2 regions of the Enterobacter sp. AC1 genome follow, and region 1 is predicted to be linked to the other one. Evidence: predicted binding sites of a transcription regulator. Region 1 holds the regulator's gene; the other holds the start of a gene.
What was found. Region 1 encodes PurR, which represses purine synthesis genes. Its sites were predicted from a motif close to CANGCAAACGTTTGCNTG; they were not measured.
Positions count from the first base shown of each region.

Region 2: the regulator PurR is predicted to act here: its motif matches at 1,697-1,714, upstream of galS (HTH-type transcriptional regulator GalS).

Region 1 is NZ_JBNDIZ010000001.1:907,714-923,898, forward strand. It holds gene M2433_RS04310 (aldo/keto reductase) at 1-747, opposite strand, end outside; gene M2433_RS04315 (DUF1289 domain-containing protein) at 796-1,035, opposite strand; gene eptA (phosphoethanolamine transferase EptA) at 1,185-2,810, shown strand; gene M2433_RS04325 (TetR/AcrR family transcriptional regulator) at 2,852-3,451, shown strand; gene M2433_RS04330 (alkene reductase) at 3,504-4,601, shown strand; gene gloA (lactoylglutathione lyase) at 4,703-5,110, shown strand; gene rnt (ribonuclease T) at 5,207-5,857, shown strand; gene grxD (monothiol glutaredoxin 4) at 5,902-6,249, opposite strand; gene M2433_RS04350 (C40 family peptidase) at 6,588-7,352, shown strand; gene sodB (superoxide dismutase [Fe]) at 7,475-8,056, shown strand; gene M2433_RS04360 (MFS transporter) at 8,095-9,261, opposite strand; gene M2433_RS04365 (YnhF family membrane protein) at 9,425-9,514, opposite strand; gene purR (HTH-type transcriptional repressor PurR) at 9,812-10,837, shown strand; gene punR (DNA-binding transcriptional activator PunR) at 10,855-11,766, opposite strand; gene punC (purine nucleoside transporter PunC) at 11,882-13,081, shown strand; gene cfa (cyclopropane fatty acyl phospholipid synthase) at 13,380-14,528, shown strand; gene M2433_RS04390 (riboflavin synthase) at 14,561-15,202, opposite strand; gene mdtK (MdtK family multidrug efflux MATE transporter) at 15,428-16,185, shown strand, end outside.
Region 2 is NZ_JBNDIZ010000003.1:350,418-366,602, forward strand. It holds gene mglB (galactose/glucose ABC transporter substrate-binding protein MglB) at 1-270, opposite strand, end outside; gene galS (HTH-type transcriptional regulator GalS) at 566-1,588, opposite strand; gene yeiB (DUF418 domain-containing protein YeiB) at 1,744-2,901, opposite strand; gene folE (GTP cyclohydrolase I FolE) at 2,921-3,589, opposite strand; gene M2433_RS11425 (YbfB/YjiJ family MFS transporter) at 3,692-4,840, opposite strand; gene fghA (S-formylglutathione hydrolase) at 4,979-5,806, shown strand; gene cirA (catecholate siderophore receptor CirA) at 6,355-8,325, opposite strand; gene M2433_RS11440 (amino acid permease) at 8,551-10,020, opposite strand; gene yieE (DNA-binding transcriptional regulator YeiE) at 10,185-11,051, opposite strand; gene M2433_RS11450 (YeiH family protein) at 11,149-12,195, shown strand; gene nfo (deoxyribonuclease IV) at 12,260-13,117, shown strand; gene fruA (PTS fructose transporter subunit IIBC) at 13,166-14,851, opposite strand; gene fruK (1-phosphofructokinase) at 14,868-15,806, opposite strand; gene fruB (fused PTS fructose transporter subunit IIA/HPr protein) at 15,806-16,185, opposite strand, start outside.

The sequences.
Region 1 (16,185 bases):
CCACGCGTAAACTACCTGTTCGATGCTCTCTGCGTTCAGTTCGCGGGCGATAGTTTCAAGCTCGTTGCGCAGCGGCTGGAATTCATCATCATTGAACAGGCGCCCGCCCCCCAGACACGACCAGGCCATCGGGCGAATGCGCAACTGCTGCAGCTGATCGAGCGTACCATCCAGCAGCAGCGGCTGGTGTACCGGGGAGATCTCAACCTGGTTCGTGGCCAGGGTAAACGGCAGACGTGACTGAAGCAGTGCAAACTGCGCCGGGGTAAAGTTTGACACGCCGAAGTGACGCACTTTTCCACTCTGATGCAGATTCAGGAAGGCTTCCGCCACCTCATCGGCATCCATAAGCGGGTCCGGGCGGTGAATTAACAGCAGGTCGATACGATCGGTCGCCAGATTGACCAGCGACTGCTCAGCGCTCTTGATGATATGCGCGCTGTCGGTGATGTAATGGCCGAGGGCATGTTCAGGTTTAGCCGTGGTGGCAATCCCGCACTTCGTGACGATCTCCATGCGGTCGCGGAGTGCCGGAACCAGCTTGAGGGCCTCGCCGAAGGCGGCTTCACACAGGTAGCCACCGTAAATATCCGCATGATCGACGGTGGTGACGCCTAAATCGATGTGCTCTTCAATAAAGCTCGCCAGCTGGAGGGGAGACATATTCCAGTCCATCAGGCGCCAGTAGCCCATCACAAAACGGGAGAATTCTGGCCCCTGGGGGGCAAGGGTAATTCGCTGAACCATAACATTTTCCTCAAGGACGTAATGTCATGAGTATACGCAATTACCGTGTTAAAAAAGTGAAGGCTGCTGCGGTTCTTCGGTCTCACCGGCTTTGTTTGCGCGTATTTTGCGCAGAAGTCGCTGCCGGCAAAGGCGAAGCACCTCTTGTTTTTGCGTGTCGCTAAAGTTTTGCCAGTTAAAACGTTCATCACGGGTACGCATGCACCCGCGGCAATATCCGCGTTCATCAACCTGACAAATACCCCGGCACGGGCTCTGGATGGGGAAAAACTCCAGCTGCTCTGCCACACTCACCTCCAGATAACCACTCTCACCTACAGTGAAGACGTTAAACGCGCCACGTGCAAGGGCTTTACCACAGATTTGTGGCATTAAGGTTTCACTAATCTTCCCTCTCTATACTCGCCCCATCAATACCATGACAGGTTTCCCGTTCGATGTGGTTTATCAAAAAGTTACAATGTAACGACATTAAATTTACTCTGGGCTGTGCACTCTTTTTTACGTTGATTAATGGGCTGTTTATTCAGCGCAGCTGGGCCATTATCGCCCCTGTACATCTGCACGACATTCTCTTTGCCGCGTCCGTACCGCTGGTGCTCTTCTGCGGCTGGGTGATTGTCTTTAGCCTGCTCAACATCCCATACATCCGCAAGCCGCTGCTGATTGCCTTAACCATCGGTTGCGCCGCGGCGACCTATTTTATGTACACCTACGGCGCGGTGATCGATCAGAACATGATTGTGAACGTGTTCGAAACTAACTCACAGGAAGCGACCGCCCTGGTTACTCCGCAGATGATTCTGTGGATTGCCCTTGCCGGCCTCGTTCCCTCGGTGGTGCTGGCGTTGACCCGCATCCGCACGGGAAAATGGTGGTATGCCCTGCTGACGCGCGTTGCCGCGATGCTTGGTGCCCTGCTGGTGATTATCCTGATTGCGGCGCTGTTTTATAAAGATTACGCGTCGCTGTTTCGCAATAACAAAAGCATCGTCAAGATGGTGACCCCGGCGAACTATGTCAGCGCCGTGGTGAAGTACAGCAAAATGCGCTGGTTTGCAGGCGATCAAACGCTGGTGCGGATTGGCGAAGATGCCCATAAAGGGCCATTAATTTCCGGTCAGCAAAAGAAAACCGTTCTGGTGCTTGTCGTCGGCGAAGCGTCTCGCGCGGCGAACTACTCCCTGAACGGTTACGGGCGTGAAACCAACCCTGAGCTGAAAAAGCAGGATGTGATTAACTTCCCTCAGGCCTCCTCGTGCGGGACCGAAACCGCCGTTTCCGTCCCCTGCATGTTCTCCGGCATGACGCGCAGCAAATACGATGCCGACCTGGCTCACCATCAGGAAGGACTGCTCGACGTGCTCAACCACGCGGGCGTCAACCTGCTGTGGCGCGACAACGACGGCGGCTGTAAAGGTGCCTGCGAGCGCATACCCCATACCGATATGACGCAGTGGAAGCTGGACCAGTTCTGCAAAGACAAATCCTGTATCGACGATGTCAATTTCTACCGACTGGACAACGTGCTGGATGGCCTGAAGCAGGACACGGTACTGGTTATCCACCTGATGGGGAGCCACGGCCCGGCATACTATCGCCGTTACCCGGATAATTTCCGCAAGTTCACCCCAACCTGCGATACCAACGAAATTCAGGATTGCGATCATCAGGCGCTGATTAACACCTATGACAACACCATCCTGTATACCGACAGCATGGTCAGTAAAACCATCGATACGCTTAAAGCGCGCCAGGCGAGCATGAACACCGCCCTGATTTACCTCTCGGATCATGGGGAATCACTGGGTGAAAGCGGTATCTATCTGCACGGTACGCCATACATGCTGGCACCGGAGCAGCAAACGCACATTCCGTTTATGTTCTGGCTATCCCCGGACTATGCGAAAAACTTTGGCATCAACGAACAGTGCTTACGTGACCACGCTGCAAAAAATGCGGTTTCCCAGGACAATTTATTCTCGACCGTACTGGGCATGATGGACGTTAAATCAAAGGTTTACCAGCAGCAGCTGGATATTCTGAGCGCATGTCGCCAGTAAACTCGCTTGCATTAGACCGAACGGTCTATTAGAGTGCGGCCATGAGCAGAAATACTGAACATGATACCCGCGAACATTTACTGGCTACCGGCGAGCGGCTTTGCATGCATCGCGGGTTTACCGGTATGGGGTTGAGCGAACTGTTAAAAACCGCCGAAGTACCGAAGGGGTCGTTTTATCACTACTTCCGGTCCAAGGAGGCTTTTGGCGTGGCGATGCTGGAGCGTCATTATGCTGGCTACCACCAGCGTCTGGCGACCCACTTCGCCTCGGGTGAAGGTAACTATCGCGATCGTGTTCTGAACTACTATCAGGAAACGCTGAACCAGTTCTGTCAGCAGGGCATTATCAGCGGATGCCTGACGGTCAAACTGTCTGCCGAAGTGTGCGATCTTTCTGAAGATATGCGCACGGCGATGGATAAAGGTGCCAGCGGCGTTATCGCCCTGCTGGCGCAGGCGCTGGAGAAAGGCCGCAATGAAAAAACGCTGGCCTTTTCCGGCGAGCCGTTAACCCAGGCGCAGGTGTTATATGCGCTCTGGTTAGGTGCTAACCTGCAGGCAAAAATTTCGCGCAGTGCCGTGCCGCTGGAAAGCGCGCTGGCACATGTGAAAAACAGCATTACTGCGCCTGGCGTGTAGCTGGCGTTTTTTTTAACTCATTACTAGTCGACTGGTCTACTCAGGAGTCTTTATGTCAGCTGAAAAACTCTTTACCCCCTTGAAAGTGGGTGCCGTCACGGCGCCAAACCGCGTGTTCATGGCTCCGCTTACCCGTCTGCGCAGCATTGAGCCGGGCGACATCCCAACCCCACTGATGGGTGAATACTACCGTCAGCGCGCCAGCTCTGGCCTGATCATCACCGAAGCCACGCAGATTTCTGCTCAGGCTAAGGGCTACGCGGGTGCACCGGGTCTTCACAGCCCGGAACAGATTGCCGCATGGCAGAAAATCACCGCGGGCGTTCACGCTGAAGAGGGTCGCATTGCGGTGCAGCTGTGGCATACCGGTCGTATCTCTCACAGCAGCATTCAACCCGGCGGACAGGCTCCAGTCTCCGCTTCGGCCCTGAGCGCCAATACCCGCACTTCCCTGCGTGATGAAAATGGTAATGCGATCCGCGTGGATACCTCTATGCCACGCGCCCTTGAGCTGGAAGAAATCCCGGGCATCGTTAACGACTTCCGCCAGGCCGTGGCCAACGCGCGCGAAGCCGGCTTTGACCTGATTGAGCTGCACTCCGCGCATGGCTATCTGCTGCACCAGTTCCTGTCACCGTCCTCTAACCACCGCACCGACCAGTACGGCGGCAGCGTCGAAAACCGTGCCCGCCTGGTGCTGGAAGTGGTTGACGCCGTTTGCCAGGAGTGGAGCCCGGACCGTATCGGCATCCGAGTATCCCCAATCGGTTCTTTCCAGAACGTTGACAATGGCCCGAATGAAGAAGCCGACGCGCTCTATCTGATTGAAGAGCTGGCGAAACGCGGTATTGCGTATCTGCACATGTCCGAGCCGGACTGGGCCGGCGGTAAGCCTTACACTGAAGCTTTCCGTCAGAAAGTGCGCGAACGCTTCCACGGCGTGATCATCGGTGCGGGGGCCTATACCCCTGAGAAAGCCGAAGATCTGATCAATAAAGGGCTGATTGATGCCGTCGCGTTTGGCCGCGACTACATTGCCAACCCGGATCTGGTTGCCCGTCTGCAGCAAAAAGCAGCACTGAACCCGCAGCGTCCGGAAAGCTTCTACGGCGGCGGAGCGGAAGGTTACACCGACTACCCTTCTCTGTAATCTCGCCATTGTTCATTGATAGCGGCGATACTTCGCCGCTATACTAAAACATCGTTTCTGTTCAAAAAAAACAGTCTGTTCCACAGGTTAATGAGGAAATTATGCGCCTACTTCACACCATGCTGCGCGTTGGCGATCTGCAACGTTCGATTGATTTCTACACTAACGTACTGGGTATGAAACTGCTGCGCACCAGCGAAAACCCGGAATACAAATACTCGCTGGCATTCGTGGGCTACGGCCCGGAAACGGATGAGGCGGTTATCGAACTGACCTACAACTGGGGCGTAGACAGCTACGAGCTGGGCACGGCATACGGCCATATCGCGCTGGAAGTGGACAACGCGGCTGAAGCGTGTGAACGCATTCGCAGCAACGGCGGTAACGTCACGCGCGAAGCAGGCCCGGTAAAAGGTGGCACCACCGTGATTGCGTTCGTGGAAGATCCGGACGGTTATAAAATCGAGCTGATTGAAGCCAAAGACGCCGGTCGCGGTCTGGGCAACTGATCTTTCAGGGCGCAACGTGCGCCCGTAGTTTTACTGCATCACCCGCCAAAATTTGCCATAATGCGCTCTGCTTTTTTCCCCATGTAAGAGACCCTGATGTCCGATAACGCTCAATTTAGCGGTCTGTGCGACCGTTTTCGTGGTTTTTATCCCGTTGTCATTGATGTAGAAACAGCCGGATTTAACGCTAAAACCGATGCGCTGCTCGAAATTGCCGCCATCACGCTGAAGATGGATGAACAGGGCTGGCTTACACCGGACACCACGCTACATTTCCACGTTGAACCTTTCGAAGGGGCAAACTTACAGCCGGAAGCACTGGCGTTTAACGGTATCGACCCGCACAACCCGCTGCGCGGTGCGGTCAGTGAATATGATGCGCTACACGCCATTTTTAAAATGGTGCGTAAAGGTATGAAAGAGAGCAACTGCAGCCGCGCCATCATGGTGGCCCACAACGCCACCTTCGATCACAGCTTTACCATGGCCGCCGCGGAGCGCGCGTCGCTCAAGCGAAACCCCTTCCATCCTTTTGTAACCTTCGACACCGCCGCACTGAGCGGCCTGGCGCTGGGACAGACGGTGTTATCAAAAGCCTGTATTACGGCTGGGATTGAGTTTGACGGCACGCAGGCCCACTCCGCTCTGTATGACACGGAGCGCACAGCAGAACTGTTCTGTGAGATCGTCAACCGCTGGAAGCGACTGGGCGGCTGGCCGCTGCCGATGGGCGACAGCGAAGAATAAAAAAAAGCGACCTCTTAAGGTCGCTTTTTTATTTCAGCAGAAAATTACTCTGCGTCCGGCTCTTCAGTTTTGTACTTAGCCGCCGTCTCTTTGATCAGCTGCTGCAGTTCGCCGCGCTGATACATTTCAATCAGGATATCGCAACCGCCAACCAGTTCACCGTCTACCCACAGCTGTGGGAAAGTCGGCCAGTTCGCGTACTTAGGCAGCTCAGCGCGGATGTCCGGGTTCTGCAGGATATCAACGTAAGCAAAACGCTCACCACAGGCGGACAGCGCCTGAACCGCTTGCGCGGAGAAGCCGCAGCTTGGCAGCTTCGGAGAACCTTTCATATACAGCAGAATCGGGTTTTCAGCGATCTGGCGCTGGATTTTTTCAATAGTGGTGCTCATGTCTTGCTTCCTTTAACTTCTGTTACGGCATTCGTCTGACATTGTAGCGGTTCAGACTGGCATCGGAAAATAACATTTTTGTCACGTTTATACATTCTACCCCGAGTCACGAAAAGTTGCATTGCAAATGGTGTTTAACCCTGCAGCAGCCAGGGTTTTGCTTAGGGAGTGGACAAATGTGCGACAGAACGATGAATTTTTTTGCACTTGCTAACGAAACACGATTGTAGATTGAAAAATGCTATTAACTTTCTGGGTTTTTATGGATTAGAATCGACGGGCTTTGTAAATCACACGCGGGTATTATTGATGACCTGCATTTATCAGGGGACTGCCCAGTGGCGCGGATAAATAAAATCTCGATCACGCTCTGTGCTTTACTGTTTACATCACTCATTTTCACGCCAGTGGCAAACGCCTCTCAGCAGGCGCGGCATTCTGCCGTACAAAAAAACCATCTGGTGAAAACCACAGAACGTAAGAAAAAAAACACCGCTAAGAACGACAAGAAAAAAACAGCTAAACAGACCGCTTCCAGCAAGACGAAAACAAAATCTTCCCGCACTGCCCACACCGCCAAAAGCAAAGCTTCGCAAACCGCCGCTAACCTCGTTACTGAAAAATGCATCACGCGTAAAGGCCACAAGGCGAAATGCACAAAGGTCACGAAAATAGCGGAAGTGCATAAAGTGCGCGTACAGAAAGCGCAGAAAACCGCGATGAACAAGCTGATGGGGCAGATTGGAAAACCTTATCACTGGGGTGGCAGTTCGCCACGTACCGGTTTTGACTGCAGCGGCCTCGTCTATTACGCCTATAAAGATCTGGTCAAGTTCCGCATTCCTCGCACCGCCAATGAGATGTACCACCTGCGCGATGCTTCCCCGGTTGACCGTGGAGAGCTGGAAAACGGCGATCTGGTGTTCTTCCGCACTCAGGGCCGCGGCACGGCTGACCATGTTGGCGTTTATGTCGGCAACGGAAAATTCATCCAGTCACCGCGTAGCGGCCAGGATATTCAGATCACCTCTCTCAGTGAAGACTACTGGGTACGTCACTACGTCGGCGCGCGTCGCGTGATGACGCCGAAAACCATTCGCTAATCCCTGCCCTGCCACGCCCGTGGCAGGGTAAGTTCCTCTTTTGCATACCCTTTCAATTTGCTATCCTGTCCCTGTTGTCTGTGTGGTTATTGACAACGCAAAATACAATAAGGAGAGAAGCAATGTCGTTCGAATTACCTGCACTACCGTATGCAAAAGACGCCCTGGCACCGCACATTTCTGCGGAAACCCTGGAATATCATTACGGCAAGCATCACCAGACGTACGTCACCAACCTGAACAACCTGATCAAGGGCACCGATTTCGAAGGCAAAACGCTGGAAGAGATCGTCCGCAGCTCAGAAGGAGGCGTATTTAACAACGCCGCTCAGGTGTGGAACCACACCTTCTACTGGCACTGCCTGGCACCGAATGCCGGTGGTGAGCCTGCCGGTGAACTGGCTGCCGCCATCAACGCCGCATTTGGCAGCTTCGCGGATTTCAAAGCGAAGTTCACCGATGCCGCGATCAAGAACTTCGGCTCTGGCTGGACGTGGCTGGTCGAAGAGGCTGATGGCAAACTGGCTATCGTTTCTACGTCTAACGCGGGCACCCCGCTGACCACCAGCGCTAAGCCGCTGATGACCGTAGACGTTTGGGAGCACGCTTATTACATTGATTACCGTAACGCGCGCCCGAACTACCTGGAGCACTTCTGGGCGCTGGTTAACTGGGACTTTGTGGCGAAGAACTTCGCCGCGTAAGAGACACGCAGAAGGGTTCGCCCTTCTGCGTTTTTGGTTTATTCAGCAGCGCAGGCTGCTTCTGGCTGTTTACGACCCGACATCATCACCAGCAGCAGGCCGAGCGCGGCAATGATTGCCCCCATCACCGGCACAAAGCTGTACCCCAGTCCCCCTGAAATCACGGCCCCACCGGCCGCCGCACCGAGCGCATTGCCCAGGTTAAAGGCACCAATATTGACCGAAGATGAAAGACCCGGCGCTTCATGCGCGACGCGCATCACGCGCATTTGCAGCGGTGGAACCACGGCAAAGGTCGCGGCACCCCAGACGACCATCGCAATGGCGGCCCCATACTCATTACGCGCCAGCCACGGAATGGCGATCATGATGACAATCAGCAGGGTTAAGAAGCCCTTCAGCGTCCCGCTCACGGAACGGTCGGCAAATTTCCCACCCAGATAGTTGCCAATCGAGAAGCCCACGCCAATCAGCACCAGCATTGCGGTAACAAAGAGAGGCGTCGCGTGGGTGATGTCATGCAATACCGGCGAAATGTAGGTGTAAAGGGTGAACATCGCCCCTGCCCCCAGGACGGTGGTGAGCAGCGCGGAGAGCACCTGCGGGCGCATCAGCACCGACAGCTCTCTGCGCACGTCAGGACGTTCCCCCGCGCTGCCTTTCGGCAAGGAGAAGAACAGCGCCACCATCGCAATCACGCCAAGCCCGGCGGTCGCCAGGAAGGACATACGCCAGCCGATCGCTTCACCCAGCCAGGTTGCCGCAGGCACCCCGCCAATGTTGGCAATCGTCAGGCCCATAAACATGGTTGCCACGGCGCTCGCCTGCTTGTGTTTTGACACCACGCTTGCCGCCACGACCGACCCCAGCCCAAAGAAGGCACCGTGGTTAAGGCTGGTCAGAATGCGAGACAGCATCAGCGTGGTGTAGTCCGGCGCGATGGCGGAAAGCACGTTGCCCAGGGTGAAAATCGCCATCAGGAAAATCAGCGCATTGCGGCGCGCGCGGTGCGAAAGCAGAAGCGTCATCAGCGGCGCGCCAACCATCACGCCGATGGCGTAGGCGCTGATTAACATGCCTGCAGCAGGGATCGAGACGTCCACGCCCCGGGCAATAACAGGCAGTAACCCCATCGGGGAGAATTCAGTGGTGCCAATCCCAAAAGCGCCAATCGCCAGGGCCAGCAGGGGAAAATTGATTTTCATGCGTCAACTCCGGATGCCGTGTCATGTGATGACACAGAACAAAGAAGCCGAAAGCATGACATTAATCACAAAAAATGAGAAGTTAACAAAATGGCAAAAGATTTTTGCATGAGAAGTAACAATTGGGGCGATCGGGAGGGAGAACGCTCTCCCTCCGCGTAAATCAGTGCAGCGCAGCCGTCAGACCGGCAGCCACAATCAGAGCCAGCACAATAACGGTGGTGAACAGCGAAAACTTCAGATCGGAACTCATCAATTTTTCTCCTTTTAATCCCCCCACGAAAAGTGAGCCTGCTCATTTTTGCACAGTTTACGTCAAAAATCTTCCTGGATTTAAACTGATAAACACTTTACCTCTTCCCCTTTTCATCAAGATAGGACAAAATTCCACGCTAAATTTATTAGCGTACCGGCCATTGACCCCCTCCTGACGTCCCGTGTCGTTTTCCCGGCGTGCCGCAACTCAACATTGCGAAATAAGGGTGAGAGAAGGCAAACGTTTACCTTCAAGTATTTCAGGAGTTTAGGATATGGTCTGGAGTGACATTTAATGGCAACAATTAAAGACGTAGCAAAACGCGCAAACGTTTCCACTACAACCGTATCACATGTAATTAACAAAACCCGCTTCGTGGCGGAAGAGACGCGCAATGCCGTCTGGGCCGCGATCAAAGAGCTGCACTATTCGCCAAGTGCGGTCGCGCGAAGCCTCAAGGTTAATCACACCAAATCCATTGGATTGCTGGCCACCAGCAGTGAAGCGGCCTATTTTGCCGAGATCATTGAAGCGGTAGAGAAAAACTGCTTCCAGAAAGGCTATACCCTGATTCTGGGCAACGCGTGGAACAGCATTGAAAAACAGCGCGCCTACCTGTCGATGATGGCGCAAAAGCGCGTTGATGGCCTGCTGGTGATGTGTTCCGAGTATCCGGAGTCCGTACTGTCCATGCTCGAAGAGTATCGCCATATTCCGATGGTGGTGATGGACTGGGGCGAAGCGCGCGCGGACTTCACCGATTCCGTTATCGATAACGCCTTTGAAGGCGGCTATATGGCCGGTCGCTACCTGATCGAACGCGGTCACCGCGAGATTGGCGTGATCCCGGGTCCGCTGGAACGCAACACCGGCGCGGGCCGTCTGGCCGGTTTCATGAAAGCGATGGAAGAAGCGCTGATCAACGTGCCGGAAAACTGGATCGTGCAGGGCGACTTTGAGCCAGAATCGGGCTACCGTGCAATGCAGCAGATTGTTTCCCAGCAGCATCGTCCGACCGCAGTGTTCTGCGGAGGCGACATCATGGCCATGGGCGCGCTCTGCGCCGCCGATGAGCTGGGTCTGCGCGTACCGCAGGATATTTCCGTGATCGGGTATGACAACGTGCGTAACGCGCGCTACTTTACGCCAGCGTTGACCACCATTCACCAGCCGAAAGATTCGCTGGGCGAAACGGCCTTCAACATGCTGATGGACAGGATCGTCAACAAGCGTGAAGAGTCGCAGTCCATCGAAGTTCACCCGCGCCTTATCGAACGCCGTTCCGTTGCGGATGGTCCGTTCCGCGACTACCGTCGTTAATCGCTCTACGGGGCCAGCTACGCTGGCTCCCGTAACCACTCCCGGTTCAGCGTTTCGCTGTCTCCCAGATAATCCAAAAGCCAGGCCATGGCGGGCGAGACGTCATTTTGCTGCCAGGTGAGGCAGCAGGCCGCATCCGGGAAGGGATTCTCCAGCGTCAGTTCAACCCATTCTCCGGTATCGATCCTTGGGCGCGCAAAGTGCACGGGCACCATCGCGACGCACAGCCCGGCGCTGAGGCACGTCGCCGACGATTCCCAGTCAGGGGCCACCACCCGGCGCTGGTTATCCAGAAGCCAGGTGATACGCTTGGGCAATGAACGGGAGGTATCTTCCAGCACCAGCGACGGCCAGTTGCGTAGCGTATCGTCGCTCAACGGCCCTTCCATTGCCGCCAGCGGATGATCGCGAGCCACCACGCACTTCCAGCTCAGCATGCCCATATCGCGAAAGGCGTAACGCCCCCCGACCGGGATCGCCTGCGTTGCCCCAATCGCCATCTCTGCCCTGCCATCGGCCAGCGCATCCCAGACGCCGTTGAACACCTCCTGCGAGACCCGCAATTCGACGTCAGAAAAATGACGGTAGAAATCCACGATCATTTGCCGGGTGCGTTCCGGCTTAACGATGTTATCCACCGCGATGGAAAGATGTCCCCGCCAGCCGTTGGCAATCTGCTGACACTGCTCGCGGGTGATCTGCATTTTTTTGATAACAGAACGCCCTTCCTTCAAAAACCACGCGCCGGCGGGCGTTAATTCCACATCACGATGGCGCCGTTCAAACAGCGGAACCGCCAGCCACTCTTCGAGCTGACGCACGGTGTAGCTGATAGCCGAAGGGACGCGGTGCAACTCCTGCGCCGCACCGCTAAAGCTGCCGTTACGCGCGACAGCATCGACCACTTCAAGAGAATAATCTGACCACATTTTCTGCCTGCAAAATTTTTGAATGCACCCGCCAAATATTAGCGTTTCACAAGCGGCTTTGCACTCCCTACACTCAGCGCCAACGTACACCTGCCTCCTTAAGGAGAATAAAATAATGCAACCCAGGAAAGGTTTTTTAGTCTGGCTCGGCGGCTTAAGCGTGCTGGGCTTTTTGGCCACCGATATGTACCTGCCGGCCTTTGCCGCTATGCAGGAAGATCTGCAGACGCCTGCCGCAGCCATCAGTGCCAGCCTGAGTTTGTTCCTCGCCGGTTTTGCTTTCGCACAGCTGCTCTGGGGACCGCTCTCGGATCGCTTTGGTCGTAAACCGGTATTGCTGCTGGGTCTGGCCATTTTTGCCGTTGGCTGTCTGGGGATGCTATGGGTACGCGACGCCACCTGGCTGCTGGTACTGCGCTTTGTTCAGGCTGTGGGCGTCTGTGCCGCTGCCGTCACCTGGCAGGCGCTGGTCACCGACTACTACCCGGCTAACCGCACAAACCGTATTTTCGCCACCATTATGCCGCTCGTGGGCCTCTCGCCAGCCCTTGCCCCGCTGCTGGGCAGCTGGATCCTCGCGCACTTTGACTGGCAGGCCATTTTTGCCACGCTGTTTGCCATCACGCTGGTACTGATGCTGCCCGCGTTTGCTCTCCAGCCCGCGCATAAAAAAGAGGCGCATGCTGACGCGAAGCCAATTACCTTCACTTCCCTGCTCGGCACCAAAGCGTATCGCGGCAATGTCCTGATCTATGCCGCCTGCTCGGCGAGCTTCTTCGCGTGGCTCACCGGCTCGCCGTTTATTCTGCACGATATGGGATACAGCCCGGCGGCCATCGGGCTAAGCTACGTTCCGCAGACCATCGCGTTCCTGGTGGGCGGGTACGGCTGTCGCGCGGCGCTGCAAAAATGGGAAGGTCAGCAAATGCTGCCATGGCTGCTGGTGCTGTATGCCCTGAGCGTTATCGGGACCTGGGCCGTTGGTTTTATTCCGGGCGCCGGTCTGGCTGAAATTTTGATTCCATTCTGCGTGATGGCCGTCGCGAATGGGGCGATTTACCCTATCGTTGTGGCACAGGCGCTCCGTCCGTTCCCGCAGGCGACAGGCCGCGCCGCCGCGCTGCAGAACACTCTGCAGCTGGGGCTGTGCTTCCTGGCAAGCCTGGTGGTCTCCGCGCTGATTGCCACGCCGCTTCTGACCACCACCAGCGTGATGCTGGTGACCGTTGCGCTGGCGGTAATAGGCTATCGTATGCAGGCCTCCGCACAGCGTGAGCAGGATAACCGCGCTCAGGTTGAAACGTCACATGCATAATCGCGCCAGAAATCATGTTAATTTTCAGTGATTAGGTTGCTAAGAATTTTCTATTGAATCACCAAATTTTGAGGCCTATACTAAATTTGGTTCGATTAAATACGATAAATATTAAGCGTTAACGGGAGCCGGAGTGCTCCCGTTTTACCATGGAAGGCATTTTCGGCAAGGGTTATCTCCCTTCCTCTGTTCTACGTCGGATACTAGCCTCGCGGTATTTACCGTGAGATTTCTCACAAACCAAAAAAGCGTCTACGCTGTTTGAAGGTTCTGATCACAGTAGGGTGATGGAGAAGCTATGAGTTCATCGTGTATAGAAGAAGTCAGCGTTCCGGACGATAACTGGTCCCGGATCGTCAGTGAACTGTTGGGTCGTGCAGGCATCACTATCAACGGATCTTCGCCATCCGATCCCCAGATCAAACATCCCGACTTTTTTAAACGCGTGCTGCGTGAGGGATCGTTAGGACTGGGAGAAAGCTATATGGACGGCTGGTGGGAGTGCGAACGGCTGGATATCTTTTTCGCCAGCGTTTTGCGTGCCGGTCTGGAAAATCAACTCCCCCGCAACCTGAAAGACACCCTGCGTGTCGCCTCTGCCCGACTGTTTAATCTGCAAAGTAAAAAACGCGCGTGGATCGTCGGCAAAGAACACTACGATCTTGGCAACGACCTGTTCAACCGCATGCTTGACCCTTTCATGCAGTACTCCTGCGCCTACTGGAAAGACGCGTCGACGCTTGAAGAGGCTCAGCAGGCTAAGCTGCGTCTGATTAGCGAGAAACTGCAGCTACAGCCCGGAATGCGCGTGCTGGATATTGGCTGCGGCTGGGGCGGGCTGGCGTACTTTATGGCGAAGCACTATGGCGTCAGCGTGGTCGGCGTCACGATTTCAGCGGAACAGCAAAAAATGGCGCGGGAACGCTGCCAGGGCCTCGATGTGGATATCCGGCTGCAGGATTACCGTGACCTGAACGAACAGTTCGATCGTATCGTTTCCGTGGGTATGTTCGAGCACGTTGGGCCGAAAAACTACGACACCTACTTTGAGGTGGTGGATCGTAATTTAAAGCCGGACGGCATCTTCCTGCTGCACACCATCGGCTCTAAGCGGACCGACAATAACGTTGACCCGTGGATCAACAAATACATCTTTCCGAACGGCTGTTTACCGTCCGTTCGCCAGATTGCCAACGCCAGTGAATCCCATTTCGTTATGGAGGACTGGCATAACTTTGGCGCCGATTACGACACCACGCTGATGGCATGGCATGCGCGTTTTCAGGAGGCCTGGCCAGAAATTGCGGACAACTATTCTGAACGATTCAAACGGATGTTTAGCTATTATCTGAATGCCTGTGCGGGCGCGTTTCGCGCGCGGGATATTCAGCTCTGGCAGGTTGTGTTCAGCCGCGGGATTGAACACGGGCTGCGCGTCGCACGTTAAAAAAATAACCCCGGGAAACCGGGGTTGTTTTTTTATTCTTCTTCGACGGTCTTTATTATTGCGGCTTCTTTTGCTGCCAGCACGCGCTCGACCGTATCGACCACCGCCTGTGTTTGCGGATCGATTTCGATATTCACGCGATGCCCCAGTTTTTTCGCACCCAGCGTGGTGCGCTGCAGCGTTTCAGGAATTAAGTGCACGCAAAAACGCGTTGGCGTTACTTCCCCCACCGTCAGGCTAATCCCATCGATGCCAATAAATCCTTTATAGAGGATGTATTTCATTAATGAAGGATCCTGCATTTTAAACCAGATTTGACGGTTATTTTCCGAGGTCACGATTTTCGCCACTTCCGCGGTGGTCATGATGTGCCCGGACATCAGATGGCCGCCAATCTCATCGCTGAACTTCGCCGCCCGCTCAACGTTGACGGTATCCCCCACCACCAGCTCGCCCAGGTTGGTGATGCGCAGCGTCTCTTTCATTAAATCAAAGCTGATCTGGTTGCCGTTAATTTCGGTTACTGTCAGACAGCAGCCGTTGTGGGCAATCGACGCGCCGGTTTCAATGCCCTCAAGCATATATTCCGGCAGCTCGACAACATGAGTACGGAAATTAGGTTTTTCATCAATGGACACCACTTTGGCGGTGCCCTGCACAATACCAGTAAACATGCTTACAACTCCTGTTTTTTCCGGACGGTGATGACACCGTTTAATCCCACCACAATAACAGTTGGAAAAACAGGTTGCCAGCGGAGCGCATTTTCTGGCGATTTTTTCACTAGATAAATAGCTAAAGCCCGCTACAATAGCTGGCACCCCCCTGCATTTTCTTCTTGCTGCCCGTTTCGGCGGCTTTTTTAATCTCTCAAATAACTACAAAATAAAGGTGTTCACGTGCAGAAGTACATGAATGAAGCGCGCCAGTTATTGGCACTGGCTATACCAGTGATCATCGCGCAAGTGGCCCAGACCGCAATGGGATTTGTGGATACGGTAATGGCAGGTGGCTACAGCGCCACCGATATGGCGGCCGTGGCTATCGGCACGTCAATCTGGCTTCCGGCCATCCTGTTCGGCCACGGTCTGCTGCTCGCGCTCACGCCTGTTATCGCCCAGCTCAACGGCTCGGGGCGCCGTGAACGCATTGCCCATCAGGTTCGTCAGGGCTTCTGGCTGGCAGGGTTTGTCTCCGTGCTGATTATGGTCGTGCTCTGGAACGCGGGTCATATCATTCGCGCTATGCATAATATTGACCCGGCACTGGCTGATAAAGCCGTAGGATATCTTCGCGCCCTGCTCTGGGGTGCGCCAGGCTACCTCTTTTTCCAGGTGGCGCGTAACCAGTGTGAAGGTCTGGCGAAAACCAAGCCCGGGATGGTAATGGGCTTTATTGGTCTACTGGTCAATATTCCGGTTAACTATATCTTTATTTACGGTCATTTCGGGATGCCGGAGCTTGGCGGCGTCGGCTGCGGCGTGGCGACGGCAGCCGTATACTGGGTGATGTTCTTCTCCATGCTCACCTTTGTGAAGCGCGCCCGTTCAATGCGCGATATTCGTAACGAGAACAGATTTAGCACACCGGACTGGAACATCATGACGCGCCTGGTGCAGTTAGGGCTGCCTATCGCGCTGGCGCTGTTCTTCGAAGT
Region 2 (16,185 bases), on a different contig from region 1:
CAGGTTGATAGCCAGGGCTTTCACGCCTTTCGCCAGCAGAACGTCGATTTGGTCGTTCTGTTTGGACTGGTCGTTCTGGGAGTCATTCATCAGCAGCTGAACGTCTGGCGCTGCTTTAGCATCTTTCTCAATTGCTTTACGCACAACAGACATGAAGTTGTCGTCGTATTTATAGATGGTCACACCAATACGGGTATCCGCAGCGTGCGCTGCTGCACCAAAAAGCATGCTTGCCATTACAGCAGACAGGGTCAACACCTTCTTATTCATGGTATCTCCGGTTTTTTTTATGCAGGGTAGTTCTTGTGAATAACGATCGGCGGGCAGATGTTAATAAAACGTTACTGACAGCCGAAGTTCACTTATAAAATTTCTATCTTCCGTGTTCGGTAACGATCCAGAAATGCGTTTTATTCGTTGTTTGCGGCACGTTGGCTATAGTGAAAGTGAATAATCACCGTTACATAGCGTTTCAGCCCCTAAAACGCTGACATCATAGTCAGCGCCTTGTTAAGATACTGTGAATTTACTCACAGATTGAAAACGGTTACATCACATCACGTGATCAGTTAGTGATCGGAACCACAATTTGCCGGGGTGCCACGGAGTGACGACGCACTAAAGTCGGCATGAAACAATGTGTTGCCCCCGGATCCAGCAGCCCTGCTGCCCCCTGTAACGCCAGCTCAGTCGCCAGTTTCGCCATAGAGGCAATGGGGTAACGCACCGTTGTCAGCTGCGGGTCGGTGTAACGGGCAATCGGGATATCGTCAAAGCCGATGAGCGACAAATGCTGTGGCACCGCAATGCCGTTATCCTTCAGCGCCGTCAGGGCCCCTGCCGCCATGCTGTCGTTATAGGCAAACACCGCAGTAAGCTGCAGATTTCGCCCCAGCAGCTCCACCATGGCCGCCTCACCGCCCTGCATGTCAGGCGTTCCGGTTCCCGTCCAGCTGTCTGATGGCGTAATGCCGTGCTCTTTCAGGGCGTTTTGCCACCCCTCGCGCCGCAGTTCGTCATCTTCAATCTGGTGGCTGGAGGCCAGATAACCGATCCGCTGATGCCCGTTGTTGATGAGCATTTTGGTGGCCATCATGGCGCCGCTGACGTTATCCAGCCCGACGCAGCGGTGGGCATAGCCCGGGACGATGCGGTTAATGAGCACCATGCCCGGGATCTGATCCATAAACCCGATTAACTCTTCGTCGCTCAGGGCTTTTGAGTGGACAATCAGGGCATTACAGCGCTGGCGAATAAGCACTTCTATGGCATAGCGTTCCTTTTCTGCCTCATGATAGCTATTGCCGATCAGGACATATTTCTGATGCTGCTGGGCGACTACGTCCACCGCTTTCACCAGCGCGCCGAAAAAGGCATCCGATACATCCATCACCACAACACCGATAGTGTCGCTAACCTGCGTCGCAAGCGCCTGAGCATTGGCATTTGGCCGGTACCCGAGCTGGGTCACGGCTTTCATTACGGTTTCACGGGTTTCAGGGCTGACCAGCGCGCTGTTGTTCAGCACGCGCGAAACGGTAGCCACGGAAACGCCCGCCTGACGGGCGACGTCACGAATGGTGATCATATTCACCATCCTTCAAAGGATTGCAGCAACTCACAGACACCCCCTGTGTTTAGCAAGGTGGCTATTTTGGCAGCGAGAGAAAGGGGACTACGTGAAGAAGCTCACACTCATGAAAACGCTTACATCCGTTTTGTTAATGATTGTGATCCAGATCGTTATCTGGATGTATTTTTCAATGATATCCCTGAAGCATGTGCGGTTAACTGACGCCACACCCACTCCAGCGGTCCCTGGCGGAAATAGCGTAGCCAGAGAACAGAAAACGCCAGGTTTACTACCCAGACCGGGATAACAAACGCCAGCAGCGCGAGGCGGTCGAATTTCATAAACAGGCCAAAGCGATAGAAAAGCGTGGTGCATATCAGCGTTTGCAGGAGGTAATTGCTTAACGCCATGCGGCCCACGCAGGCGATAGCGCTGACAATCCACAGGCGAGAAAGCGTTGGCCAAAAGCCATAGATCAGCGCCGCATAGCCGATGGTCTGGAACGGCGCGCTCAGTTCACGCGGCACCTGGAGCAGGAAAGCGCACCAGCGGTAATCCCAGTGGAGGTGCCACTGCGCAATCACCGCCGGAAGGTTAATCAGCACGCCGAGCAGGACCAGCCCGGCGCCCGTGCGGCGATAGTGGCGCAGGCTAAATTCGCCTTTCAGCCAGCCGGTGCGCATCAGCGACGCGCCCATCAGCATCATTCCCGCCAGCTGCCAGCCGTATTGCGCGCCCAGCGCAAGGAGGTTATCCCCCAGCATATCCGCACGGTTGCTTATCGCTTCCGTACCGCCCTTCAGCTTCCAGAACTGCTCGTACTGCAGGTTAGCGGCATCCGGGACCCAGGCACGGTTTGTCGCCTCACCGGAGATCATCCCCAGCAGCAGCAGTACCCCAAGCCCCATGATATAGAGCATCACGCCGGTGTTAAACAGGCTTTTCACGCTGTGCGCGTCGCGAATAAGGCGCCAGCAGATGAGCCCGACTAAGCCATACGCGAGAAGAATATCGCCGTCCCAGAAGAGCAGACCGTGGATAAACCCGAGAAGTACCAGCAGCGTCAGGCGCGACTGTATCCAGCGCGTACCGCGTTTGAGGAGGAGCTGCAGGCCTGCGCCAAACAGCAGGGCAAAGAGCGTGAGGAATTTGACCTGGGCAAAGAGATCGAGGATTGCCCACGTCCAGGCATCACTGCGCGTGATGTCGCCATACCATGCAGGATTGAGATAAGCCGCCTTCGGCAGGCCGAAGGCGCTGATATTAAGCAGCAGGATACCGAGAATGGCGACGCCGCGAACAAAATCGAGCGTGACGTTTCGCTCCATGGTCCCTGCCCTGTAAGACTTAGTTGTGGTGACGAACGGCGCGCAGGAACTCCTGGCGGGTATTCTGGCTTGATTTAAACAGACCACCCAGCGAGGTTGTGGTGGTTGCACTGGTCGCATCACGCACGCCGCGCGCTTTCACGCAGTAGTGAACCGCGTCGATAGAGACGGCCACGTTATTGGTGCCCAGCAGCGTTTGCAGCGCGGTCAGGATCTGCTGCGTCAGACGCTCCTGCACCTGCGGACGCTGTGCAAAGAACTGCACGATGCGGTTGATCTTCGACAGGCCGATCACCGTATCTTTTGGGATATACGCCACGGTCGCTTTACCGTCGATGGTGACGAAATGGTGTTCGCAGGTGCTGGTCAGCGTGATATCGCGTACCGTGACCATCTCGTCCACTTTCATCTTGTTTTCGATGACGGTAATTTTCGGGAAGTTGGCGTAATCCAGGCCGGAGAAAATTTCGTCGACGTACATTTTTGCGATGCGGTGCGGCGTCTCCATCAGACTGTCGTCACTCAGATCGAGATTCAGCAGCTCCATGATCTCGGTCATATGACCGGCAATCAGACGCTTGCGGGTTTCATTGTCCAGATCCTGTACGGGCGGACGCAGTGGCGTTTCAAGACCGCGCGCAACCAGGGCTTCGTGGACCAGGGCAGCTTCTTTACTGAGTGATGACATTTTGTTCTCCTGCAGGTGTGGCGTCTTTTGCCCTCGTTGTGGCAAAAGTATGCGCTCATTGTGCGTGAGGCCGCGCACATAATCCAGTATTCACGACGATAATTATTGCAATTGCTGCTGCCTTTCAGCGTGACGATTCCAGACCAGAGCCCCGCCGACGAACAGCGCAACGCCCGCCAGCCCCAGCGCAGGCTCCAGCCGGTGGGTAAGCCAGGTTGATAACGCCGAGGTCATCGGCCCTACCAGCTGCCCTATGGCATACCCGGTGGTAAGCAGACCCGCCATATACCGCGTGTGGTTCGGTGCCAGCTCGCGGCCGTATAAAAGCGAGAGCTGAACGGCGCAGAGGAAACCGCCACCCACCAGCAGCCCCCCCGTCAGCAATCCAACTATTCCCGGCAGCAGCCAGGCCGCCAGCACGCCAGCCCCCTGCAACCACAGCACGATAGCCAGCCTGCGGTTAGCCGTTGAGGTGTGGCGCAACAGAATGCTGATCGCAATCCCCACCACGGCGGCGATACCAAAAATCGGCCAGACGAACTGGGCGAACAGGCTGCCGGGAAAACGTACTGCCGCCATTTGCGACAGGAAGGTCGCCGGCAGAATATAGCCAAACCCGGCCAGGCTGTAGCTCCAGACCAGGCGTTTTAAATCTGCCGTCAGCACCAGCGGCTCCGGCGCGGTTCCCGGTCGATGAAGTTGACCGGAACGCGGCAGGTAGCGCGCCACCAGGGCAATCAGCGCCAGCGCCAGCACGCCGTAGATTTGCCATGCCGCCCCGGCCGACAGGGATTTCGCCTGAATATAGACGGCGAGGAGCCCGCTCAGGGCTATTCCCGCTCCCGGGCCGGCAAACACGGCCGCGCTCAGGCCCGGTTTACCCAGCTGCCCCAGGCGCTCGTTAGTCCAGGCGGCAATCAGCACCATCGACCAGCCGCTCATGCAGCCAATCACAAAGCGCAGCAAACCGTGTACAACGGCGTTATCCGCCGCGGCAGAGAGCAGCGTCAACGCCACCGCGCCCGTGATGCCCAGCCAGAGGCGCGTTTCAACAAAGCGGTGCGCGCGCATCGCATCCCATGCGCCCACCAGATAGCCCAGGTAATTCATCGCCGCCACCAGGCCCGCGCTGGTCAGCGTAAGCTGCCCGGCAGCAATCATCAGCGGCACCTGAGGCGTAAAGGCAAAGCGCCCGATCCCCATTGCCACCACCAGAACGACGAACCCACTGAGCGCAATACGCAGCGCCATGACTGCTCCAAATGTTAAAGAAAAGTAAATTTATGATGCAGCATCTCGCCGTCCGGTGAAAGAGAAAGTTGCTCACAGGTCAATGAAAACGCTGTATTATGGATGGTATGAATGCGCATTCTCATTAAGGAGCCCTGCATGGAACTGCTCGAAGAGCACCGTTGTTTTGAAGGTCGACAGCAGCGCTGGCGGCACGACTCCACCGTTCTCAACTGTGCGATGACGTTCAATATTTTCCTGCCCCCGACGGAAAACCCGCCGGTTCTGTTCTGGCTTTCAGGCCTGACCTGCAACGACGAAAACTTCACCACCAAAGCGGGCGCGCAGCGTATTGCCGCCGAGCTGGGCATTGCGCTGGTGATGCCAGACACCAGCCCGCGTGGCGATGATGTGGCTGACGACGCAGGATATGACCTGGGCAAAGGCGCCGGGTTTTATCTGAATGCGACCGAACAGCCCTGGGCACGCCACTACCGTATGTACGATTACATTCGCGATGAGCTTCCTGCCCTGGTGCAGGCTCAGTTTGCGGTGGGTAACCGCTGCGCGATTAGCGGCCACTCGATGGGCGGTCACGGGGCGCTGATAATGGCGCTGAAAAACCCGGGTAAATACACCAGCGTGTCGGCATTTGCCCCTATCGTGAACCCCTCACAGGTGCCGTGGGGGCAAAAAGCCTTTACCCACTATCTGGGTGAAGATGCGGAAAAATGGCTGGCATGGGACAGCTGTGCGCTGATGCTGAACAGCAACCCTGAAGAGGCCATTCCCACTCTTATCGATCAGGGTGATGCGGATCAGTTCCTCGCCGGTCAGCTACAGCCTGCGGTACTGGCAGAAGCAGCGCGCCAGAAGGACTGGCCGCTGACGCTGCGCATTCAGCCAGGATACGATCACAGCTATTACTTCATCGCGTCCTTTATTGAGGACCATCTCCGCTTCCATGCGGAGCATTTGTTCGGTTAAGTGCGGTTAAGTGCGCTCTGATGCCCTCACCCTAACCCTCTCCCGCAGGGCTGAGGGATCCCCACAAAATAATGCCTGCACAGACGACCCCCTCTCCCTTGAGGGAGAGGGCTGGGGTGAGGGGGAACATACGGCTCTGGTGGTCATTCCGTTCACTTTATGTACCTTGCTACTCTGTAACGGCATGGCCTGTGAACGTGCCAGGGTGGCTCAATCGCCACCACCCTGGCGACCCGGGCTCCCGGCGGTAAATCGCCGCTTCGCGGTGCCCTCAGCTTATTCCTACCGGCTTATCGGGGACGGGCGGAGGTAACGTCCCTGTAAAGCCCGCCCTCTCGGCGCATCCCTGCGCCTCGCCCCGGCCTTACGGAAACGCCTCGGCGATGTACAGCCGGACCAGGGCACCGCTGTAAGCCATTAATTTTTCCGAAGCAACATTCATCGCTTCCGGTTAAAAAAATTACTGGGGATCCCTCACCCCACAGGGAGAGGGAATAAACACTAAAAACGGCAACTTACGTTGCCGTTTTGCTTTTAACCTGACTGGATCAGAACTTGTAATCCACACCCACGAAGTAACGGCGGCCATCTTCCGTATAGCTGTAATCGTCACGGCTCAGATCTTTATCCAGCAGGTTCTGCACGCCCGCACGCAGCTTCACGCTTTTCGTCGCCTGCCATGCGGCGCCGGTATTCCAGATGACGTAGCCACCCGGCGTTGGTGCACTACTGGTCAGCGCGCGTTTCTCACCGGTGTAGTTGCCCTGAACATAGAACGACCAGTCCTGCGTCGCCTTCCAGTCAACGGTACCGTTGGCGGTATGGAACGGCAGATCGGACAGCGGCTTGTTGCCACCGTTGCTGATATCACGACCGTCGTTATAGGTGTAGTTCAGCGTCACTTTCCAGTCTTCCGCCAGCGGGAATTTCAGCTCGGTTTCCACCCCACGGATGCGCGCCTTGTTGACGTTGTAGTAGCGGAAAATCGGTTCGCCGTCCGCATTCAGGCCAACGTAGTTAGGATAATCCTGCGCCTGATTCACATTGGCCGTACGGCTAATGCTGATGCGGTCATCCACATTGTTCTGGAAGGTGGTGACGCTGGCCTGCACGCCCTCTAACCAGCCCTCTTCTCCGCTGTAGTAGAGACCGAATTCAAAGCTCTCGCTGGTTTCCGGTTTCAGGTCCGGGTTACCGACAATCTCACAGGCACCGCGGCACGAGCCGGTGACCCAGTCCGGGCTCAGCTGCAGCAGTGACGGCGCTTTAAACGCGGTAGCCCAGCCGCCTTTCACCGTTACGGTATCGGTCGCGTTGTAGACCAGATAGGCTCGCGGACTCCAGTGGTCACCGTAGGTATCATGGTCGTCCATACGGATGCCGGTGGTCAGCGCCAGAGGTTCAAAGATACGCCACTCATCCTCCAGGAACAGAGCATACTGGCTTGTCGAGGTACTGCTGCTGGAACCGCCCGTCAGGTTGACCGGGTCTTTCAGCTTATCGTGACGCCATTCGCCGCCGAAGGTCAGCAACTGGTTGATTTCGCCCATCGGCAGCACGTATTTTCCGTCCACCGCGTTGCTCTCGGAGGTGATCGGATTGCTGTTGCCCGGGTTTTTGTTATCCACCTTTTCGCCGTAAACCTTCAGCTCGCTGTTGCCGACGCCCCAGCGACCATTGTGGCTGAGAGAGTAGTTCTGACGTTCAAGGCGGTTTTTATCGAGGGAATCCGAGTCACGATCCTGACGGTCGAAACCGTAGCCCGCCGTAAAGTCGTGATTTTCAGACGGTGTCCAGGCGAATTCCACATTCGCATCGCGGCTGGTGAAGCCCTCAATGCGCGGTGTTTCACCGCTCGCCGTAGTGGATGATTTCTGCTGAGCGTCTTTCTCACGCTTCGCGAGGCTACCGTAGGCTTTCAGCCCCAGCAGGCCGTCGACCAGCGGTCCGCTGGTGTAGAACTGACCGTTATACGTATCTCCACGATCGCGATGTTCCTGAATCGTGGAATCGGCGCTCAGGGTGCCCGTCCATTTCTGGCCGATTTTTTTGGTGATAATGTTCACCACGCCGCCCAGCGCATCGGAACCATAAAGAGAAGACATCGGTCCGCGCACCACTTCGATTCGTTCGATGGCGTCAACCGGCACCCAGTTGAGGTCGAAATCATTATGACGGAACACCGCGTTACGGGAGTTGACGCGCTTGCCGTCGATCAGGATCAGCGTATAGCTGCTGTCCAGTCCGCGAATACTTACCCCTTTACGGTTGTCCCCTTCGCTCGTGAGCTGAACGCCCGGCACATCCCGTAACACATCTTTCAGATTCTGAACGGGTTTGCGCTGCAAATCTTCCTGGGTAATCACGCTGATGCTTGCGGGTGCGTCTTTCAGGTTTTGCTCGGTCGCGGAGGCCGTTACAACCATTGTGTCGCCGGATTCCGCTGCGATAACAGGCAGGGCCAGGGACATTGCGGACGCACAAAGTCCTCCCCTGACGAAGGGATTCAACCTAAACATTCCATATCTCCATGAGGTAAATACAACTAAATCAAATCATCATCGCTCACAGCGTCTTCCTTGCCGCCCACATCTGCGGTGGGTCGGTGACACGCTTATTTTTGATAACGATAAAGCAAACGATAATTATTATCAATTAAATTGTTAAGAAATATATCTTTGTTTCAGGACGCGGGAATAAAAAAGCCCGCTCGAATGAGCGGGCTAAAGAGAGAGGAAGTGCGGTTATTGTTTAAATCGTTCCGGGAATTCCATTTCACTGTAGCGAACGAAGTGTGTTCCTTTCGTCAGCTTGTAGCCAAACCAGATGACGAGGAACAGCGGAATACCAATGTAGGTCGCCGTGACGGCGCCCCAGTCAATGGTGTCCGCCAGGAACGCTTCATAGTTCTGTCCGAGCGTAATGATCAGGCAAAGAATGAAGGCGAAAATGGGTCCCAGCGGGAAGAAGCCGGAGCGATACGGCAGCGAGTTAATATCATGACCCTGCTTGACGAAGCCGCGGCGGAAACGGTAGTGGCTAATGGCAATGCCCAGCCACGCGATAAAGCCCGTCATCCCTGAGGTGTTAAGCAACCAGAGGTACACCGTCTGGTTGCCAAACATGGAGGTCAGGAAGCACAGACCGGCGATTACCGTTGTCGCGTACAGCGCGTTACGTGGGACGCCGCCGCGGGACAGTTTCGCGAAGATACGCGGTGCCTTACCGTCGCATGCCAGCGTGTAAAGCATACGGGTGGACGCGTACATCCCGGAGTTACCGGCTGAAAGCACGGCGGTCAGGATAACGGCGTTCATCACTGCCGCGGCAGAAAGCAGGCCGGCGTGCTGGAAGACCAGCGTGAACGGGCTGACGCTAATGTCTTTAACGTCATTGCGCAGCAGGCTTGGATCGGTGTACGGAATGATCAGGCTGATAATGAGGATCGCGAACACATAGAACAGCAGGATACGCCAGAAGACCTGACGGACCGCCCGCGGAATATTTTTCTCCGGGTTCTCTGACTCACCGGCGGCGATGCCAATCAGCTCGGTCCCCTGGAAGGAGAAGCCGACAATCATTGCCACGCCAATCATCGCCGAAAGGCCACCGGCAAACGGTGCATCGCCTATCGCCCAGTTACTCCAGCCCGCAGGTTCAGCGCCTTTGAAAATACCAACGATCATCGCCACACCGACGACGATAAAGATGATGACGGTTGCCACTTTGATCAAAGAGAACCAGTATTCCGCTTCGCCGAAACCGCGCACGGAGATGTAGTTCAGCAGGAAGATGACGGCCAGGAACAGAGCGCTCCAGATCCAGCCCGGCGTATCCGGGAACCACCAGTTCATCACCAGCTGTGCGGCGACAAGGTCAACGGCGATGGTGACCGCCCAGTTGTACCAGTAGTTCCAGCCCAGCGCGAAACCGAAGCCTTCTTCAACGTATTTTTGACCGTAGGTCGAAAACGAACCGGATACCGGCATGTACGCGGCCAGTTCGCCCAGGCTGGTCATCAGGAAGTACACCATCAGGCCAATCAGAATATAAGAGAAAAGTGCCCCACCCGGGCCTGCTGCCGAAATCGTTGCGCCAGAGGCAACAAAAAGACCTGTACCGATTGAACCGCCAATCGCGATCATCGTCAGGTGACGCGCCTTCAGTTCACGACGTAGCGTGGGCGCTTCTGTGGTTTTAATTTCTGAAACCATATGAAAATGCTGTCCATTTAATAAATGAGGCGCGATTGTAGCAGACGATCCGCGTTCCTTCCGGCAGAAATACTCAGTTATAAGAGAGCTTCATGACTCGGCCAGGATTATAAGTAAAGCAGAAATCGGGGCTTTCCCCTCTCCCTTTTGGGGAGAGGGGAAGATTACATCTCGCAATAGCGCAGAAAACGCTGCAGCGAGCTGGAAAGGTGTTTCTGACGATGATGGATGCACCACAGGGTGCGCACCAGTTTCGGAAGCGGAACGGGGATTTCCACCAGCGAGCCCGTCTCAAGCTGTTCAGCAATGACGCGCCGGGAAAGACAGCTGATGCCCAGCCCGTGGCGCACCGCGTGCTTGATGGCCTCTGAGTTCCCCAGCTCCATCCCCAGCTGGAAATGCGGCAGATGGGAAAGCAGCAGGTAATCGACAATTTCACGCGTGCCGGAGCCCTGCTCGCGCAGGATCCACTGCGCCTGCGCGAGGCGTTCCAGCGTCACTTCCCCCTGCAGTAAAGACGAGGCCGGGGAAGCAAACACCACCAGCTCATCCTCCAGCCAGGGCTCGGCAATAATATCGACGTTATGGCAGGGTCCTTCGATGAGGCCGATATCCACGCGGAAATCGATCACCGCGTTGATGACGTCCTGGCTATTGCCCACGCTCATCTCCAGCGGCAGGGTTGGGAAATCCCGGCGGTAGCGGGCAATCACTTCCGGCAGAATGTAATTCCCGATGGTGCTGCTGGCGTAGACGCGGATCGCACCGTTGTCCTCGCGGAACAGCTGTTCGATTTCGATAGCCTGCTCGAGCAGCGCCAGCGCGCGCGGATAGAGCAGACGGCCATGTTCGTTGACCACCAGACGCTTCCCTACCCTGTCGAAAAGCTGGACGCCCAGCTGCCCTTCAAGATCGGTCAACGCCGCGCTAACCGCAGATTGAGAGAGCGCCAGCATCTGCGAGGCCTGCGTTGTCGATCCGCTTTTCAGCACTTCGGCAAAGACTTCCAGCTGACGCAATGTAATGTGCATGGTTACTTACCACTTATATAGATTAATTATAAGTATATAATCAATTTTATTTTTAAGCCAGAGCGCCGTAACCTTTAGCCAGACAAAGGAGAAGGTTATGTCAGAACTCACCTTACAGCATCATCGTACATTGTGGCACTTCGTGCCGGGTCTTGCGCTCAGCGCAGCGGTTACCGGCGTGGCGCTATGGGGCGGAAGTATTCCGGCCATCGCGGGGGCAGGCTTTAGCGCATTAACCCTGGCAATACTGCTCGGCATGGTCGTGGGCAATACCGTCTACCCGCGTATCTGGAAATCCTGCGACGGCGGCGTGATCTTCGCTAAACAGCATCTGCTGCGTCTGGGGATCATTCTTTACGGCTTTCGTCTCACCTTCTCGCAGATTGCAGATGTGGGCGTGAGCGGGATCGCCATCGACGTCCTGACCCTCACCAGCACCTTTTTGCTGGCCTGCTTTATCGGTCAGAAAGTCTTTGGCCTGGATAAGCACACCAGCTGGCTGATCGGGGCCGGGAGCAGTATCTGCGGGGCCGCGGCGGTGCTGGCAACGGAACCCGTCGTTAAAGCCGAAGCCAGCAAGGTGACAGTAGCGGTGGCGACGGTGGTGATCTTCGGTACGCTGGCAATTTTCCTCTACCCGGCGATGTATCCGCTGGTTGCCCACTGGTTTAGCCCGGAAACGTACGGCATTTATATTGGCTCAACCATGCACGAAGTGGCCCAGGTAGTCGCAGCAGGACACGCCATTAACCCGGAAGCCGAAAACGCGGCGGTGATTGCCAAAATGCTGCGCGTAATGATGCTGGCGCCGTTCCTGATTTTCCTGGCCGCGCGGGTTAAACAGCTGGCTCCGGCGGGTGGCAGCCAGAAAAGCAAAATCACCATTCCGTGGTTTGCGATCCTGTTTATCGTGGTGGCGATTTTCAACTCCTTCCACCTGCTGCCAAAAGCCGTAGTCGATATGCTGGTGACGCTGGATACCGTGCTGCTGGCAATGGCAATGGCGGCGCTGGGGGTGACCACGCACGTCAGCGCGCTGAAAAAAGCCGGTGCGAAACCGCTGCTGATGGCGCTGGTGCTCTTCATCTGGCTGATTGTCGGTGGCGGTGCCATTAACCTCGTGGTCCATAGCCTGATGGCATAAACCATCTCGTCCTTCTCCTGCTAACCCGCTATCATAAGCGTTTCGGGTTAGCAGGAGTTTTTTTATGAAATATGTTGGAGCGCACGTTAGCGCTGCAGGTGGCCTTGCGAATGCCGCCATTCGCGCCGCCGAAATTGAGGCAACCGCTTTCGCCCTGTTCACCAAAAATCAGCGTCAGTGGCGCGCCGCGCCGCTGACCTCTGAAGTGATTGATGACTTCAAAGCCGCCTGTGAGAAATACCGCTACGGGCCCGGCCAGATCCTCCCCCACGACAGCTACCTGATCAACCTCGGGCACCCGGTTCAGGAAGCGCTGGATAAGTCTCGCGAAGCGTTTCTGGATGAAGTGCAGCGCTGCGAACAGCTGGGGCTGACGCTGCTGAACTTCCATCCGGGTAGCCACCTGATGCAAATCGATGAAGATGCCTGCCTGGCGCGCATTGCTGAGTCCATCAACATCACCCTGGATAAAACCCAGGGCGTCACCGCGGTGATTGAGAATACCGCCGGTCAGGGCAGCAACCTCGGCTTTAAGTTCGAACATCTGGCGGCCATTATTGACGGCGTGGAAGATAAAACCCGCGTCGGCGTGTGCATTGATACCTGCCACGCCTTTGCGGCCGGCTATGACCTGCGCACGACCGAGGCAACGAAAAACACGTTTGATGAGTTTGAGCGCATCGTGGGCTTTAAGTATCTGCGCGGAATGCACCTAAACGATGCGAAAAGCGCCTTTGGCAGCCGCGTTGACCGCCACCACAGCCTGGGCGAAGGCAACATCGGCCATGACGCGTTCCGCTTTATCATGCAGGACGCCCGCTTCGACGGTATTCCGATGGTGCTTGAAACCATCAATCCGGATATCTGGGCAGAAGAGATTGCCTGGCTCAAGGCGCAGCAAACTGCTGAACAGGCGGCATAAAAAAAAGCCGGGGGCATAATGCAACCCGGCTTTTTTGTTGTTTATTGCTTACGCTGCTTTTGCCACGACTTCCGCTTCCGGACGTTTCAGCACTGCGTAAGAGAGACCCGCCACCAGCGTACCGGCAACGATTGCCAGCAGGTAGCCCAGTACTGGGGTGATAGCGCCAGGGATCAGCAGAACAAACAGGCCGCCGTGCGGTGCCATCAGTTTTGCGCCAACCGCCATGGAGATAGCCCCCGTCACAGCACCACCCACGATACAGCACGGCAGCACGCGCATTGGGTCACGGGCCGCGAACGGAATCGCCCCTTCGGTGATGAAGCACAGACCCAGCACCAGCGCGGCTTTACCGCCTTCCTGCTGCGCTTTGTCGAACTTACGGCGGGCAATAATCGTCGCCAGACCGAGCGCCAGCGGAGGCACCATACCGGCCGCCATGATGGCCGCCATCGGCGCGTAGGTCTGGGTACTCAGCAGGCCAACGCCAAAGGCGTACGCCGCTTTGTTCACCGGACCACCCATGTCGGTACACATCATGCCACCGAGGATAGCCCCCAGCAGAACCGCGTTAGCGGTGCCCATGGTTTGCAGCCAGTGGGTCAGACCCGCCAGGATGCCCGCAACAGGTTTACCAATCAGGTAAATCATCGCCAGACCGACCACCAGGCTGGAAATCAGCGGGATGATCAGAATCGGCTTCAGGGCTTCCATACTTTGCGGCAGCTTCAGCTTCGCGCTGATGAGCTTCGCGACGTAACCGGCCAGGAAGCCGGCGATGATACCGCCGATAAAGCCGGAACCGGTGCTCACGGCCAGCATACCGCCGATAAGACCCGGCGTCAGGCCAGGACGGTCAGCGATGGAGAAGGCAATAAAGCCTGCCAGAACGGGGACCATCAGCGCGAACGCGGATCCACCGCCAATCTGCATTAACGCAGCGGCCAGCGTTCCTTGTTCTTTGAACGCGGTAATGCCAAATGCGAACGAGAGGGCAATACACAGACCACCCGCAACCACCATCGGCAGCATGTAAGACACGCCGGTCAGCAGATGGCGATAGGCGCCTGCAGACTCTTTCTTACCTTCCGTTGCGGTTTGACGCGCGCCGGTTGCCTGATACGGCTTCGCTTCCACCAGCGCTTTATCAAACTCCTGAGCGGTTTTTTTCAGCGCCAGGCCGGTAGAGGTACGGTACATAGGCTTACCGGCAAATTTCGCCAGATCCACTTCGATATCCGCCGCCACGATCACCAGATCGGCCTCAGCCACTTCTTCAGGGGTGATGGCGTTGCCGGCACCAACGGAGCCGCGGGTTTCAACTTTTATCCACCAGCCGCGTTTTTTCGCTTCGGTTTCAATGGCTTCAGCCGCCATAAAGGTGTGAGCTACGCCCGTCGGGCAGGCCGTCACCGCCACAATGCGTTTCGGCCCTGAGGCCGCAGCCGGCGCCGTCGCGACAGGCGCGCTGTAGACGGACGCGTGACCTTTCGCTTCACTCAGGAACAGTTCCGGGTGTGCCACCGCGCGATTAATATCGCCCAGCCACACTTTTTTGCCGTTCAGCGCACTGTCAGCCGGGATTTTATCGCCCAGTACAATGGCCAGCTCCGCATCGCCTGGATTATCGATAATATCCAGATGTGCTTTTTGTGCCGCCGCGCCCAGCAAGGTCTTCGCCATATAGGCGCGAGCCTGTCCGAGACCGGAGTCAATGATCAGCAGCGTTTTCATTATTCCTCTCCTGCTGTTAGTTAAAAGGTTTTAAGTCAACGCGCGCCATCATCGCGGCTAACTGGGTACGATCGGTAATACCGACATTGCTCTGGCTTACGGCCAGGGCAGCAACGGCGGTGGCAAGACGTAAAGTATGTTCACTGGATTCACGCATCAGCAGACCGTAGATAAGGCCACCAACCATGGAATCCCCCGCGCCAACGGTACTCACGACTTCCATTGACGGCGGTTTGGCAATCCATTCACCTGAAGCGTTAACCCATAACGCCCCTTCAGCACCCAGCGAAATCACCACGTGAGCGATACCCTGCTCGCGCAGCGCATGGGCAGCTTCAATCACATCCTTTAATTCTGGCAGCTTACGGCCTGCCCAGATCTCCAGCTCGCGACGATTTGGTTTCACCAGCCACGGAGAGGCTTTAAGACCCGCCACCAGCGCATCGCGGCTGCTGTCGAAAATAATGCACGGGCACTGGCTGCGCAGGCGCGTCATCCAGTCGGTAAACGCCTCCGGGCTCACGCCGGACGGCAGGCTGCCGCTAACGCAGACCATGTCAAACTGGCCAAGCCAGGTCAGCGAGTCGTTAACAAAACGTTCCCAGTCTGATGGCGTTACTTCGAAGCCAGAGAAGTTGAGATCGGTCACTTCACCGTCTTTCTCGGTCAGCTTAACGTTGATACGGGTACGGCCCTGAACAACCTGAAAACGGTTGGCAATGCCCAGCTCGCTGAACAGCTGCTGGAAGCCATCCTGGTTATCTTTACCGAGGAATCCGCCCACGGTGACATCGATACCGAGATCCTTGAGCACTTTCGCGACGTTAATCCCTTTACCCGCAGCATGCAGGCCAGTGGTACGCACGAGGTTGACTTCGCCGCGCTCAATTTCCGGGCAAAATCCCACCAGGTCATAAGCCGGGTTCAGCGTAATAGTCGCAACACGTCTGCTCATTATGCGCCCTCCCCCAGACCTGCAGCGATGGCGTCGCCAATCGCTTTCAGCGCCTGTTCAGCATCCGCACCCTGCGCGGTGAAACGCAGTCGGTGGCCTTTCTTCACGCCCAGCGCGACAACTTTCATCAGACTACGGCCGTTGGCCGGTTTGCCCGTGCCATCAAGATTCGCCACGGTGATCTCACTCTCGAATTGTTTAATGGTATTCACCAGCATGGTGCCAGGACGGGCATGCAGGCCGTGCTCGTTGCGCACAACGAACTCCGCCGACTGCACGTCATCCGTCAGCGCATCATCACTGGTCAGCAGTGCCAGCACGGTAGAGGCATCAGCGTTCAGCAGTTTTTCAGCTTTGTTGTTCAGCAACAGGTCGCCCA